3 regions of the Streptomyces sp. NPDC015144 genome follow, and region 3 is predicted to be linked to each of the others. Evidence: riboswitches for the same ligand, from Rfam matches in the RefSeq annotation. Region 3 holds a riboswitch; each other region holds the start of a gene.
The links. A riboswitch is a leader RNA that binds a small molecule or an ion and turns the genes downstream of it on or off. The one in region 3 is predicted to bind cyclic di-AMP.
Positions count from the first base shown of each region.

Region 1 (3,266 bases), on a different contig from region 3:
GGGTGTGCGGGTCCTTCGGCGTCGTGTGCCGTATCGGGGTCCGGGAGTTGGTCCGCGAGAAGTACCGCGAACCGGTCCGCCCAGCCGACGAATGTTCCGTCCGGGCCGGGGTCACCGACTCCCTCGGTGAAGCTGTCGCCGATCGCCGCGTACGACCCGATGACGCCCTGTCGGTTGTTGACGCCACGCTGCATTTTTCTCGAATCGTCTGCCACAAGCGCTTATCCTGCACCGTCGAATGTGACCTACGCGACCGTAATAAAGGGTTGACGGGTGGTGACATAGGCCACCCGGTCAGTTTTTGGCAAAGGGGGAATAGGCGGAAGGGGCGGTGCGCCACCGCGCACCGCCCCTTCCTTCGTCCTGCTCCGGGTCACGCTCAGACGTAGATGCCGTGCGAGGCCAGGTAGGCGATCGGGTCGATGTCCGAACCGTACTCGGGACCGGTGCGGACCTCGAAGTGGAGGTGCGGGCCGGTGACGTTGCCGGTGGCGCCCGAGAGGCCGACCTGCTGGCCGGCGCTCACGGACTGGCCCGCCGAGACGGAGAGGGAGGACAGGTGGCCGTACTGCGAGTAGTGGCCGTCGGCGTGCTTGACGACGACCTGGTTGCCGTAGGCGCCGCCCCAGCCGGCGGTGACGACGGTGCCGGAGGTGATGGCCTTGACGCCGGTGCCGGTGGAGACGGGGAAGTCGATGCCGGTGTGGCTGCCGCTGGACCAGTTGGAGCCGGAGGCCCGGTAATTGGTGGTGTGGCTGCCGGGGACCGGGTGGACGTAGCCGGAGCCGGTGTTCTCGGTGGCCGGGGCCTCCTTGGTGGCCGGGGCCGGGGCCTCCTTGGCGGCCGGGGCCGCCGGGGCGGGCTGCTCGGCGGCCGGGGCGGCCTTCGACGGCGCGGCCGCACCGGTGGGAGCGGCCGTACCGACGGCGGCGGCGCCGAGGGTCAGCTTCATCCCGGGGAGGATCAGGCTGGGGTTCTTGCCGACGACCTCGCGGTTGTCCTGGTACAGCTTCTGCCAGCCGCCCGCGACGTGGTGCTCGGCCGCGATCTTCGACAGGTAGTCGCCGGGGACGACGGAGTACGTGGTGGGCGCGGACTGCGGGGCGGCCTTCGGCGCGGTGTGCGCGACGGGGGCCTGCTCCGGCGCGGCGGCCTGGTCGGCGGCGTGGGCGCCGGTGGCACCGAGCAGCGGCAGTGCGATGACGGCGCCACCGGTGCTGACCGCGGCGAAACCGCGAGCGATGGGGCCGATCTTGGGACGGCGGTGCTTACCCGTGATGGGCATGGCGTCTTTCCTCTCCGGCGCCTGCGAGGTGAGCTGTCGGGTTCGGGCTGGAGATGCCCGGCCGCACGGTGTGCGACTTCACCCCGAGCCGTCCGGATCTCTCCGGCCAGCGGCCTACCTGGTTCCCCCGCTCCTGCCACGCGATAAGTGGATGTGAATTCCGGTCGGCGGCAGGATTGGGCGGGCCGTCCGGAATGCGGTGACCGTAAGCGAGCCGGGACGGCGAGAACAAGCACCGGGTTCCCCGCCGGTATTCCTTTTCGGGAATTCGGTAGGGAATTCCGGTCACCCTCCGTGGATTACGGATCTTGTTGTTCCGCGCGGCGAACGGAATTCCCGTCCCGCCCGCCGCCACACACCGTCACGAATATGATCCCGCTCACGGGGCACCGGCCATCCCTCTTATAAGCGGGAGATGTTCGTAAAAAGTGCGCATTACGGACATGGCGGGGCGGTCAGTCCCGTCGCAGGCGCAGCACCCGCGCGTCGAGATCGCCCCGGAGGCCGGTGTGCAGCCCCCGGTGGAGCAGGACCGATCCGTGGTGGACCGCCCCGGTGTCCTGGCAGGTGTACGTGGCCGCGGGGTCGACCCCGCGCAGCCGCAGGGCCGGCGGGCGCTCCCCGTACCGCTGGGCCTCCAGCCACATCAGCACCACGGTCTCCTCGCCGTGTACGTACTGGACGGCGCTGAGTCCGCCGCGCGGTTCGCGCAGCCGGTACAGCGCGCCCTGCTGCACCACGGGGCGGATCTCCTTGTAGAGATCCACCCAGCCACGCGCCTCGGCCAGCTCCTCCTCGCTCCATTCGGCGAGGTTCCCGCCGATGCCGAGCACTCCGGCCATGGCGCTCACGAACCGGAAACGCAGCGAACTGACCCTGCCGTTGAGCTGCCGGTTCGGGCTGTCGGTGACCCAGGCGGCCATCACCCGGGCGGGGTGGAGGTGGCTGAACCCCTCCTGGATGGCGAGCCGGTCGAGCGGATCGGTGTTGTCGGAGGTCCACACCTGGTCGGTGCGGGAGAGGATGCCCAGGTCGATCCGGCCGCCGCCGCCCGAGCAGGACTCGAAGGCGACGTGGGGGTGCGCGGCCCTGAGCCGGTCGATCAGCGCGTACAGGGCGTCCACATGAGCGGTCCAGATCCGCTGCGGGTACTCCTCACCGGGCCAGCCGGGGTCGGTGAAACAGCGGTTGAAGTCCCATTTCACGTAGTCGACGGGGGTGCTGGAGAGCAGTGCGTCGAGCTGCTCCCAGAGGTACTCCCGGACATCGGGCCGGGCCAGATTGAGCACCAGCTGGTTGCGGTACTCGGTGCGGGTCCGGCCGGGGACGTGCTGGACCCAGTCGGGGTGCGCCCGGTAGAGGTCGCTGTCGGGGTTGACCATCTCCGGTTCGACCCAGATGCCGAACCGCATGCCGAGTGCGTGCACCTCGTCGGCGAGCGGCTTCAGCCCGCCGGGGAACCGGTCCGGGTTCGGGGTCCAGTCGCCGAGCCCGGCCCGGTCGCTGGTCCGCCGCCCGAACCAGGCGTCGTCCACCACGAACAGCTCGACCCCCATGTCCGCGGCGCGCCGGGCCAGGGTCCGCTGCTGGTCCAGCGAGATGTCGAAGCCGGTCGCCTCCCAGGAGTTGTAGAGCACCGGCCGAAGGGTCCCGGCGTCCGGGATCACATGGGCCAGCTGCCAGGCGTGCCAGGCCCGGCTGGCCCCGCCGAAACCCTGATCGCTCCAGAGCCCGGCGAAGACGGGCGTGGTGTACGACTCCCCCGGGGCGAGCCGGAGCAGTCCGGACTCGTCGTGCCCCGCGCCGCCGGTGATCTGTACGAGGCCGTCGGGCAGCCGCTGCACGCAGATCCGCCAGGAGCCGGACCAGCCGAGCGCACAGCCGTAGACCTCGCCGCTCTCCTCGGTCGCCGCGCCGTCGGCGTCCAGCGCGGCCCACGGCAGGTACTGGTGGCCGGTGTGGCCGCGTCTGCTGGAGATGA
Region 1 is NZ_JBIBUU010000001.1:291,608-294,873, reverse strand. Features, by position in the region: gene ACF08W_RS01245 (SGNH/GDSL hydrolase family protein) at 1-215, opposite strand, end outside; gene ACF08W_RS01240 (peptidoglycan DD-metalloendopeptidase family protein) at 380-1,285, opposite strand; cyclic di-AMP (ydaO/yuaA leader) riboswitch at 1,289-1,445, opposite strand; gene ACF08W_RS01235 (alpha-galactosidase) at 1,741-3,266, opposite strand, start outside.
Region 1: another riboswitch for cyclic di-AMP. It lies ahead of ACF08W_RS01240 (peptidoglycan DD-metalloendopeptidase family protein); the one in region 3 lies ahead of ACF08W_RS11280 (NlpC/P60 family protein).

Region 2 (3,266 bases), on a different contig from region 3:
GCCTCCGGGCTCCTGGACCTCGCGAGCAACGACTACCTGGGGCTGGCCAGACACCCCGACGTCACGGCGGCCGCGGCGGCCGCCGCACACGAATGGGGCGCGGGTGCGACCGGTTCACGGCTGGTCACCGGCTCCACCGCGCTCCACGCCGAACTCGAACGGGAACTGGCCGAGTTCTGCGGCTTCGAGGCGGCCCTGGTGCTGTCGTCCGGCTACGCGGCCAACCTCGCCGCCGTCACGGCGCTCACCGGACACGGCTCGCTGATCGTCTCCGACGCGGGCAACCATGCCTCGATCGTGGACGGCTGCCGGCTCTCCCGCGCCCGGACCGCCGTCGTCCCGCACGCCGACCCCGAGGCCGTACGCAAGGCCCTGCGGACACGGGACGGGCGGGCGCTCGCCGTCACGGACTCCGTCTTCTCGGTCGACGGCGACGCGGCCCCGCTGGCCGAACTGGCCGAGGTCTGCCGCGCGGAGGACGCCGCCCTGCTCGTCGACGACGCACACGGCCTGGGCGTGCTCGGGCCCGGCGGCCGGGGGGCGCCGGCCGCCGCCTCGCTCGCGGGCACCGCCGGGACCGTGACCACCCTCACCCTCTCCAAATCCCTGGGCAGCCAGGGCGGGGCCGTCCTCGGACCGGCCCGTGTCATCGAACACCTCGTCAACACGGGCCGGACGTTCATCTTCGACACCGGTCTCGCACCGGCCGCGGCGGGCGCCGCCCTGGCGAGCCTGCGGCTGCTGCGCCGCGAACCGGAACGGCCCGGCCGGGCCCGCGCGGTGGCCGCCACGCTCCACGAACGGCTGACCGGGGCCGGGCTGACCGCCGTACGCCCCGACGCGGCCGTGGTGTCGGTGCGCGCCCCCTCCGCGGACGCGGCGGTGCGCTGGGCGGCCGACTGCCGCGCCGCCGGGGTCGCCGTCGGCTGCTTCAGGCCCCCGTCGGTGCCGGACGGGGTGTCCCGGCTCCGGCTGACCGCGCGCGCCGACCTGACCGAGGAGGAGATCGCCACTGCTGTGTCGACCGTCCTGCGCACCGCGCCCGCCGGCTGACCGCACTCGCCCCGTACGTGTCCGTCGGCCGGGGTGCGACGGCGTGCCGCGCGGTCCGGTGAGGACCGCGCGGCCCCTCCCTTCCGTCGGGCCGGACGGGCCGGAGCCGATCAGGGAGGGGGCCGCGCCGGACGGTCCGGCGCCGAACGCGATACGCGGCCGCGACCGCGTGGCGGGCCGGCCGGGGCTCAGCCGACCCGGCCGTAGTAGACGCTCCTGCTCCAGATCTTCTCCAGCCTCACCACGGCGCCGGCCTTCGGGGAGTGCCAGATCCGGTTCTCCCCGGCGTAGATCCCGACGTGGTAGACGCTGCGGCCGGAGTGGAAGAAGACCAGGTCGCCCCGGCGCCGGTCCGAGGACCGGACGTGCTTGGCCCGGTTGTACTGCTGCTGGGCCGTGCGGGGGAGCGTCCTGCCCGCCTTCTTGAACGCGTAGAGCGTCAGGCCCGAGCAGTCGAAGCGGTGGGGGCCCGCGGCGCCCCAGCGGTACGGTGAGCCCTTCTTCGACGCCGCGATGTCGAGCGCCTTCATCGATACGGTCGCGGCCTGGGCCTCCGTAGGGGCGCCCGGCGCGAACATGGTGCCGCCGACGGCGGCGAGAGTGAGGACCGAGGCCGTGCCGGCCCGGGCGAGCAAGGACGGGACATGAACCTGCGCAGACATGCGCAACCCTTCGTCAGCCGCCTGTGAAGGGTGACCTGTCGGGTTCGGGCCTGCGAAGTCGCCCGGCCGCGTGGTGCGGCTTCACCCCGAGGGTCGTCCGGTGTGCCCGGGCCGACCCGTTGTGCTCGGGTCCTCCACTCCTGCCGATCCACTTTCGTCGACCAGGCATCCGGACGGCGGCAGGACTCGGCGTCCACCCGGACCGCCCCGCCGCGGTGGCGGGGGCTTGTCGTCCCAGGGATCTTGACCCACGGGCCGGTGGATTTCCGAGCTGAAAAACGGATATGTGAGGCTCCTCACGGCTGATCCATTCGGGTGGACATCTGTCCTTCCGGACCGTCGCCGGATGATCGGACCGGCGCGGTACCAGCGGCGGAAGCGCTGGTTCCAGCCGTGGTCCACGCGAAACGCGCAAGTCGAGCGGTCTCTTGCGCAGGGGACTTCCTACGCCGAACGAGCGAGGAAATCCGATCACCGTGTCGGGTGTGTCGCCCCCCTGGACGGGGTGCGGGCCGAGGGCGGTGCGGTGGGCCGCGCCGCCCACGGCGGAGCGTACGCTCCGGTCAACCGGTGGGAGCCGGTGGCACGGTGACGCGCCCGGCGCGGCGCTCGCCGTCCAGGACGCGCAGCGCCCGGGCGAGTGTCGCGGCGTGGATGTGTGCCTCCCCACGCTCGTGCATCAGCGTCAGGGCGTCCCGTAGTGCGACCGCGTGCGAGGCCAGCGCCTGTGCGGCGCGCAGGGCGCCGTAGGTGTCGCTGCCCCGGGCCGGGTTGATCCGCCCGACCTGGTCGACGACATCGAGGTAACGGTCGATGAACTCCCCCTCGGCCCTGGTCAGCGCGGGAAGCGGCCGGGGCTCCGGCGGTCGCATCGGGCGGTCACCGCGCGCCGTGCGGTGCGCGGACGGCGTTCCGGTTCTCCAGGACATGGTCCACCAGGCCGTACGCCCGGGCCCCGGCCGCGTCGAGGATCAGATCGCGCTCGATGTCCTCGGCGATCCGCCCGGCGTCCTGCCCGGTGTGCCGGGCCAGCAGGTCGACGAGGAGCGCGTGCAGCCGTTCCATCTCCCGTGCCTCGATGGCCAGGTCGGACGGCTGACCCCGCATCGGCTCGGGAAGTTCGGGTTGGCGCACGAGCACCCGGGCGCCGGGCAGCGCGTGCCGACGGCCGGGCGTTCCGGCGGCGAGCAGTACGGAGGCGCAGGGGCCGGCCTGGCCGAGGCAGAAGGTCTCCACCTCGCAGTTCACGTACCGCATCGTGTCGTAGATCGCGGACATGGCCTCGAACGAGCCGCCGGGGGAGTTGATGTAGAGCGAGAGGGGCCGGTCGGGGGCCGCGTGCTCCAGATACATGAACTGCGCGATCAGGTCCGAGGCGGCGGCGTCGTCGACCGGGGTGCCGAGGAAGACGATCCGCTCGGCGAGCAGCTTGGAGTACGGATCGAAGGTGCGGACACCGTCCGCCGTGCGCTCGGTGAACTCGGGCAGTACATGGCGGGCTGCGGGGCGGAACGGCATGGCGACGCCTCTCTTCCGGAACGGTACGGGCCG
Region 2 is NZ_JBIBUU010000010.1:130,759-134,024, reverse strand. Features, by position in the region: gene ACF08W_RS18995 (8-amino-7-oxononanoate synthase) at 1-1,053, shown strand, start outside; gene ACF08W_RS18990 (C40 family peptidase) at 1,242-1,715, opposite strand; cyclic di-AMP (ydaO/yuaA leader) riboswitch at 1,719-1,885, opposite strand; gene ACF08W_RS18985 (hypothetical protein) at 2,279-2,587, opposite strand; gene ACF08W_RS18980 (ATP-dependent Clp protease proteolytic subunit) at 2,595-3,233, opposite strand.
Region 2: another riboswitch for cyclic di-AMP. It lies ahead of ACF08W_RS18990 (C40 family peptidase); the one in region 3 lies ahead of ACF08W_RS11280 (NlpC/P60 family protein).

Region 3 (3,266 bases):
GGCCTCGCGCAGCCGGGACTGGTACATCGCGTACGCCTGGGCGAGGGTCTTCTCGAAGCCGTCGGCGGCCTGGCCGGCGAAGGTCTCCTCGTCGATCAGCTCGTTCTTCAGGTTGGAGACCTTGGCCGTGAACGACTTCGGCGGGAAGCGCTTCGGGTCGAGGTCCAGATCGCGGCAGACCAGGGCCATCAGCCGCTTGGAGTCGGCCGCGTCGTAGATCGAGAACGACGAGGTGAAGCCGAGCCGCTTGGACTCGCGGCGCAGGATGCGGACGCAGGCGCTGTGGAAGGTCATGACCCACATGGCGTTGGCGCGCGGTCCGACGAGCTGCTCGACGCGCTCCTTCATCTCGCCGGCGGCCTTGTTGGTGAAGGTGATCGCCAGGATCTGGCCGGGGTGCACCCCGCGCTCGGCGAGGAGGTGGGCGATCCGGTGGGTCAGCACCCGGGTCTTGCCCGAGCCGGCCCCGGCGACGATGAGCAGCGGGGAGCCGGCGTGGACGACCGCGGCGCGCTGCTCGGTGTTCAGCCCGTCGAGGAGTGCCTCGGGGTCGATGACGGGGCGGGGGGCGCCGTCGCGGTAGTAGGCGTCCCGGGGCGGCGGACCATCGAACACGCCCTCGAACAGCCCCTCCGGCACCACCTCGGGCGCGGTGTCCTCGGGGGGCGGCGGGGGCTCTTCCTCCGAGTGCTGGAGGCCGGCCAGGAAACTGTCGTCAAAGAGGCTGCTCATCGCTTGTCGAGTCTACGGGCTGGCCCCCGGCGCCCGGCGGGCGTTCCGGGAGACGGTACGGAGCGGCAGCGGGGGCCCACGCGGGGTGAGCATCCGGACCCCTGTCACGCAGGTCACGAAAATGTATCGGGCATTTCGAACATCAACCTTCCCAGTGGCACCACGGGTTGGCTAGCGTGCTCGACCGGGCGGCCCGACCCCCTTGCGGCGACCCACGCCGAACGGGCGCCCGCGCCGAATCCGGGCTGCCCGTACGGGAGTCCGGAGCCGGGGACCCACCATGCACTATCGGGGTGAATCGGTCCATAACCCCCACGCGGACCGTAGGGCAGCCTTCCGTTCGCCCGAACCCGACAGCCGGGGCGTTTCGTTTGGATCAGGCCGGATCAGGGAGCGGGGTCCGGTGCTGTGGATCGCAAGGCGGAGGAGGGAGTCGACGCGGAGCGTCGGCGAGTGACGACAACGCGGCGAGGCGCAGCACCGGGGCACGCGAGCCCGGCCTGATCCAAACGAAACGCCCTGTCCCGGCAGGCGGTCCACGGAAGGAGATGCCCCTCTTGGCATCGCACCGCAAACCGCGCGCCCGGGTGCGTTCCACCGCACCGGCCGTCGGGCTCACCACCGCGGCCCTGGCGTCCGTGACTCTGCTCTCCACGCAGAGCGCGGTGGCCGCGCCGGATCCGAGGCCGAGCGTCGAGGACGTCCAGAAGCAGGTGGACGACCTCTACCGGCAGGCGGGCACCGCGACCCAGAAGTACAACCAGGCGAAGGAGGCGTCCTCCGCCCAGCGCGCCAGGGTCGACGCCCTGCTGGAGGACGTCGCCCAGCGCACCGACAAGCTCAACGAGGCCCGCAGGACGCTGGGCGCCTTCGCGGCCGCGCAGTACCGCAACGGCTCCATCGCGCCGACCGCCACGTTCTTCCTGGCCGACGACCCGCAGTCGTACTTCGACCAGAGCCAGCTGATGCGGCGGATGACCGATCGCCAGCAGAAGGCGGTCACGGACTTCCGCGTCCAGCAGGAGAAGACCGCGAAGAAGCGGGCCGAGGCGGTACGGAGCCTGGAGACGCTGACGACGGCCCAGGCCGATCTGCGCACCAGCAAGCAGAACGTCCGGACGAAGCTGTCCGAGGCGCGCACACTGCTGTCGAAGCTGACCGCCGAGGAGAAGGCGCGGCTCGCGCAGATCGAGCGGAAGAAGGAGGCGGAGGCGGCACGGAAGGCCGAGGAGCTGGCGAAGCGGCAGGCCGCCGCCAAGGCCGAGGCCGACCGCAAGGCCGCCGAGGACGCGAAGAAGTCCGGCGGCACGGGGACCGGAACGGGCACCGGATCCGGCACGGGCAGCGGCACCAGCAGCAAGGCGGAGCAGGTCCTCGCCTTCGCCCGCGCCCAGATCGGCAAGCCGTACGTGTGGGGCGCGACGGGCCCGGCGTCGTACGACTGCTCCGGGCTCACCCAGGCCGCCTGGAAGGCCGCCGGTGTGGACATCCCGCGCACCACCTGGGACCAGGTCAAGATCGGCACCCGGGTCGCGACGGCGGATCTGCGCCCCGGTGACCTGGTCTTCTTCTACGACGACATCAGCCACGTCGGCATCTACAAGGGCGACGGGATGATGATCCACGCGCCGAAGCCCGGGGCGAACGTGCGCGAGGAGTCGATCTACTACATGCCGATCTACGGCAGCGTGCGCCCGGCGTAGTCCACCGCGGGGCCCACGACGGGTTCCGTGGCGGCTTCCATGACGGAGGCGCGCGCACCGTGCACCGGCTGCCGGGTCCGCCCGGCAGCCGGGAGCGGGGTCAGACCCAGAGCGTGGCGATGAAGATGTTGGCGAGCGTCAGCCCGCCGACCGCCGCGAAGGCGCCCTTGTCGACCTTCTCCTCGTCCCGCTTGATGTAGACGAGCGCGAGGATGACGACCAGGATCAGCAGCTTCACTCCGATCTTGATGTTGTTCACGTGGCCGCCGTCGGCCTCGCGCATCCCGACGAGCGCGATACCGGTGACCAGCATGGTCAGCGCACCGTGCAGCATCGCCGGGACGAATCGGGCCGCGCCCGCGCCCATCGCCTTCATCTGGGTGAGGAATCCACCCAGCAGGGAGGCGATGCCGATGATGTGCAGGGCGACGAAGACATGAATGAGTACGTCCATGAGGCCGCAGCCTAGCCAGGGCTATACCACCCCCCGACAGGCAGGTCCACCTTCACCGGGCAAACACGCCTCCGTGTCGCTTGACTCACACCTGTACCAATTGCGTGACTCTGGCGTAATTTTTCCGATCAATCGACGGCATTGCCACGCCAAAAACGAGCAATATGCGTCATTACGACTCCGGCCCGTGTCCCGGGTTTAGCGTCACTGACGGACCGGGCGCCCCGCCCCGACGGGACCGGCCACTCCGCCGAACGTACCGGCGGGCCCGCCGGTACCCCCCGTCGGGCAGTCGTCAGGAAGGACGCACGCCCCCGTGGCAGCGCATCGAAAACCCAAGCAGCGCCTGTACACCGGCCCTGCTGCCCGCACCGCGG
Region 3 is NZ_JBIBUU010000005.1:104,409-107,674, reverse strand. Features, by position in the region: gene pcrA (DNA helicase PcrA) at 1-732, opposite strand, end outside; cyclic di-AMP (ydaO/yuaA leader) riboswitch at 970-1,111, shown strand; gene ACF08W_RS11280 (NlpC/P60 family protein) at 1,281-2,435, shown strand; gene ACF08W_RS11275 (hypothetical protein) at 2,536-2,889, opposite strand; gene ACF08W_RS11270 (NlpC/P60 family protein) at 3,206-3,266, shown strand, end outside.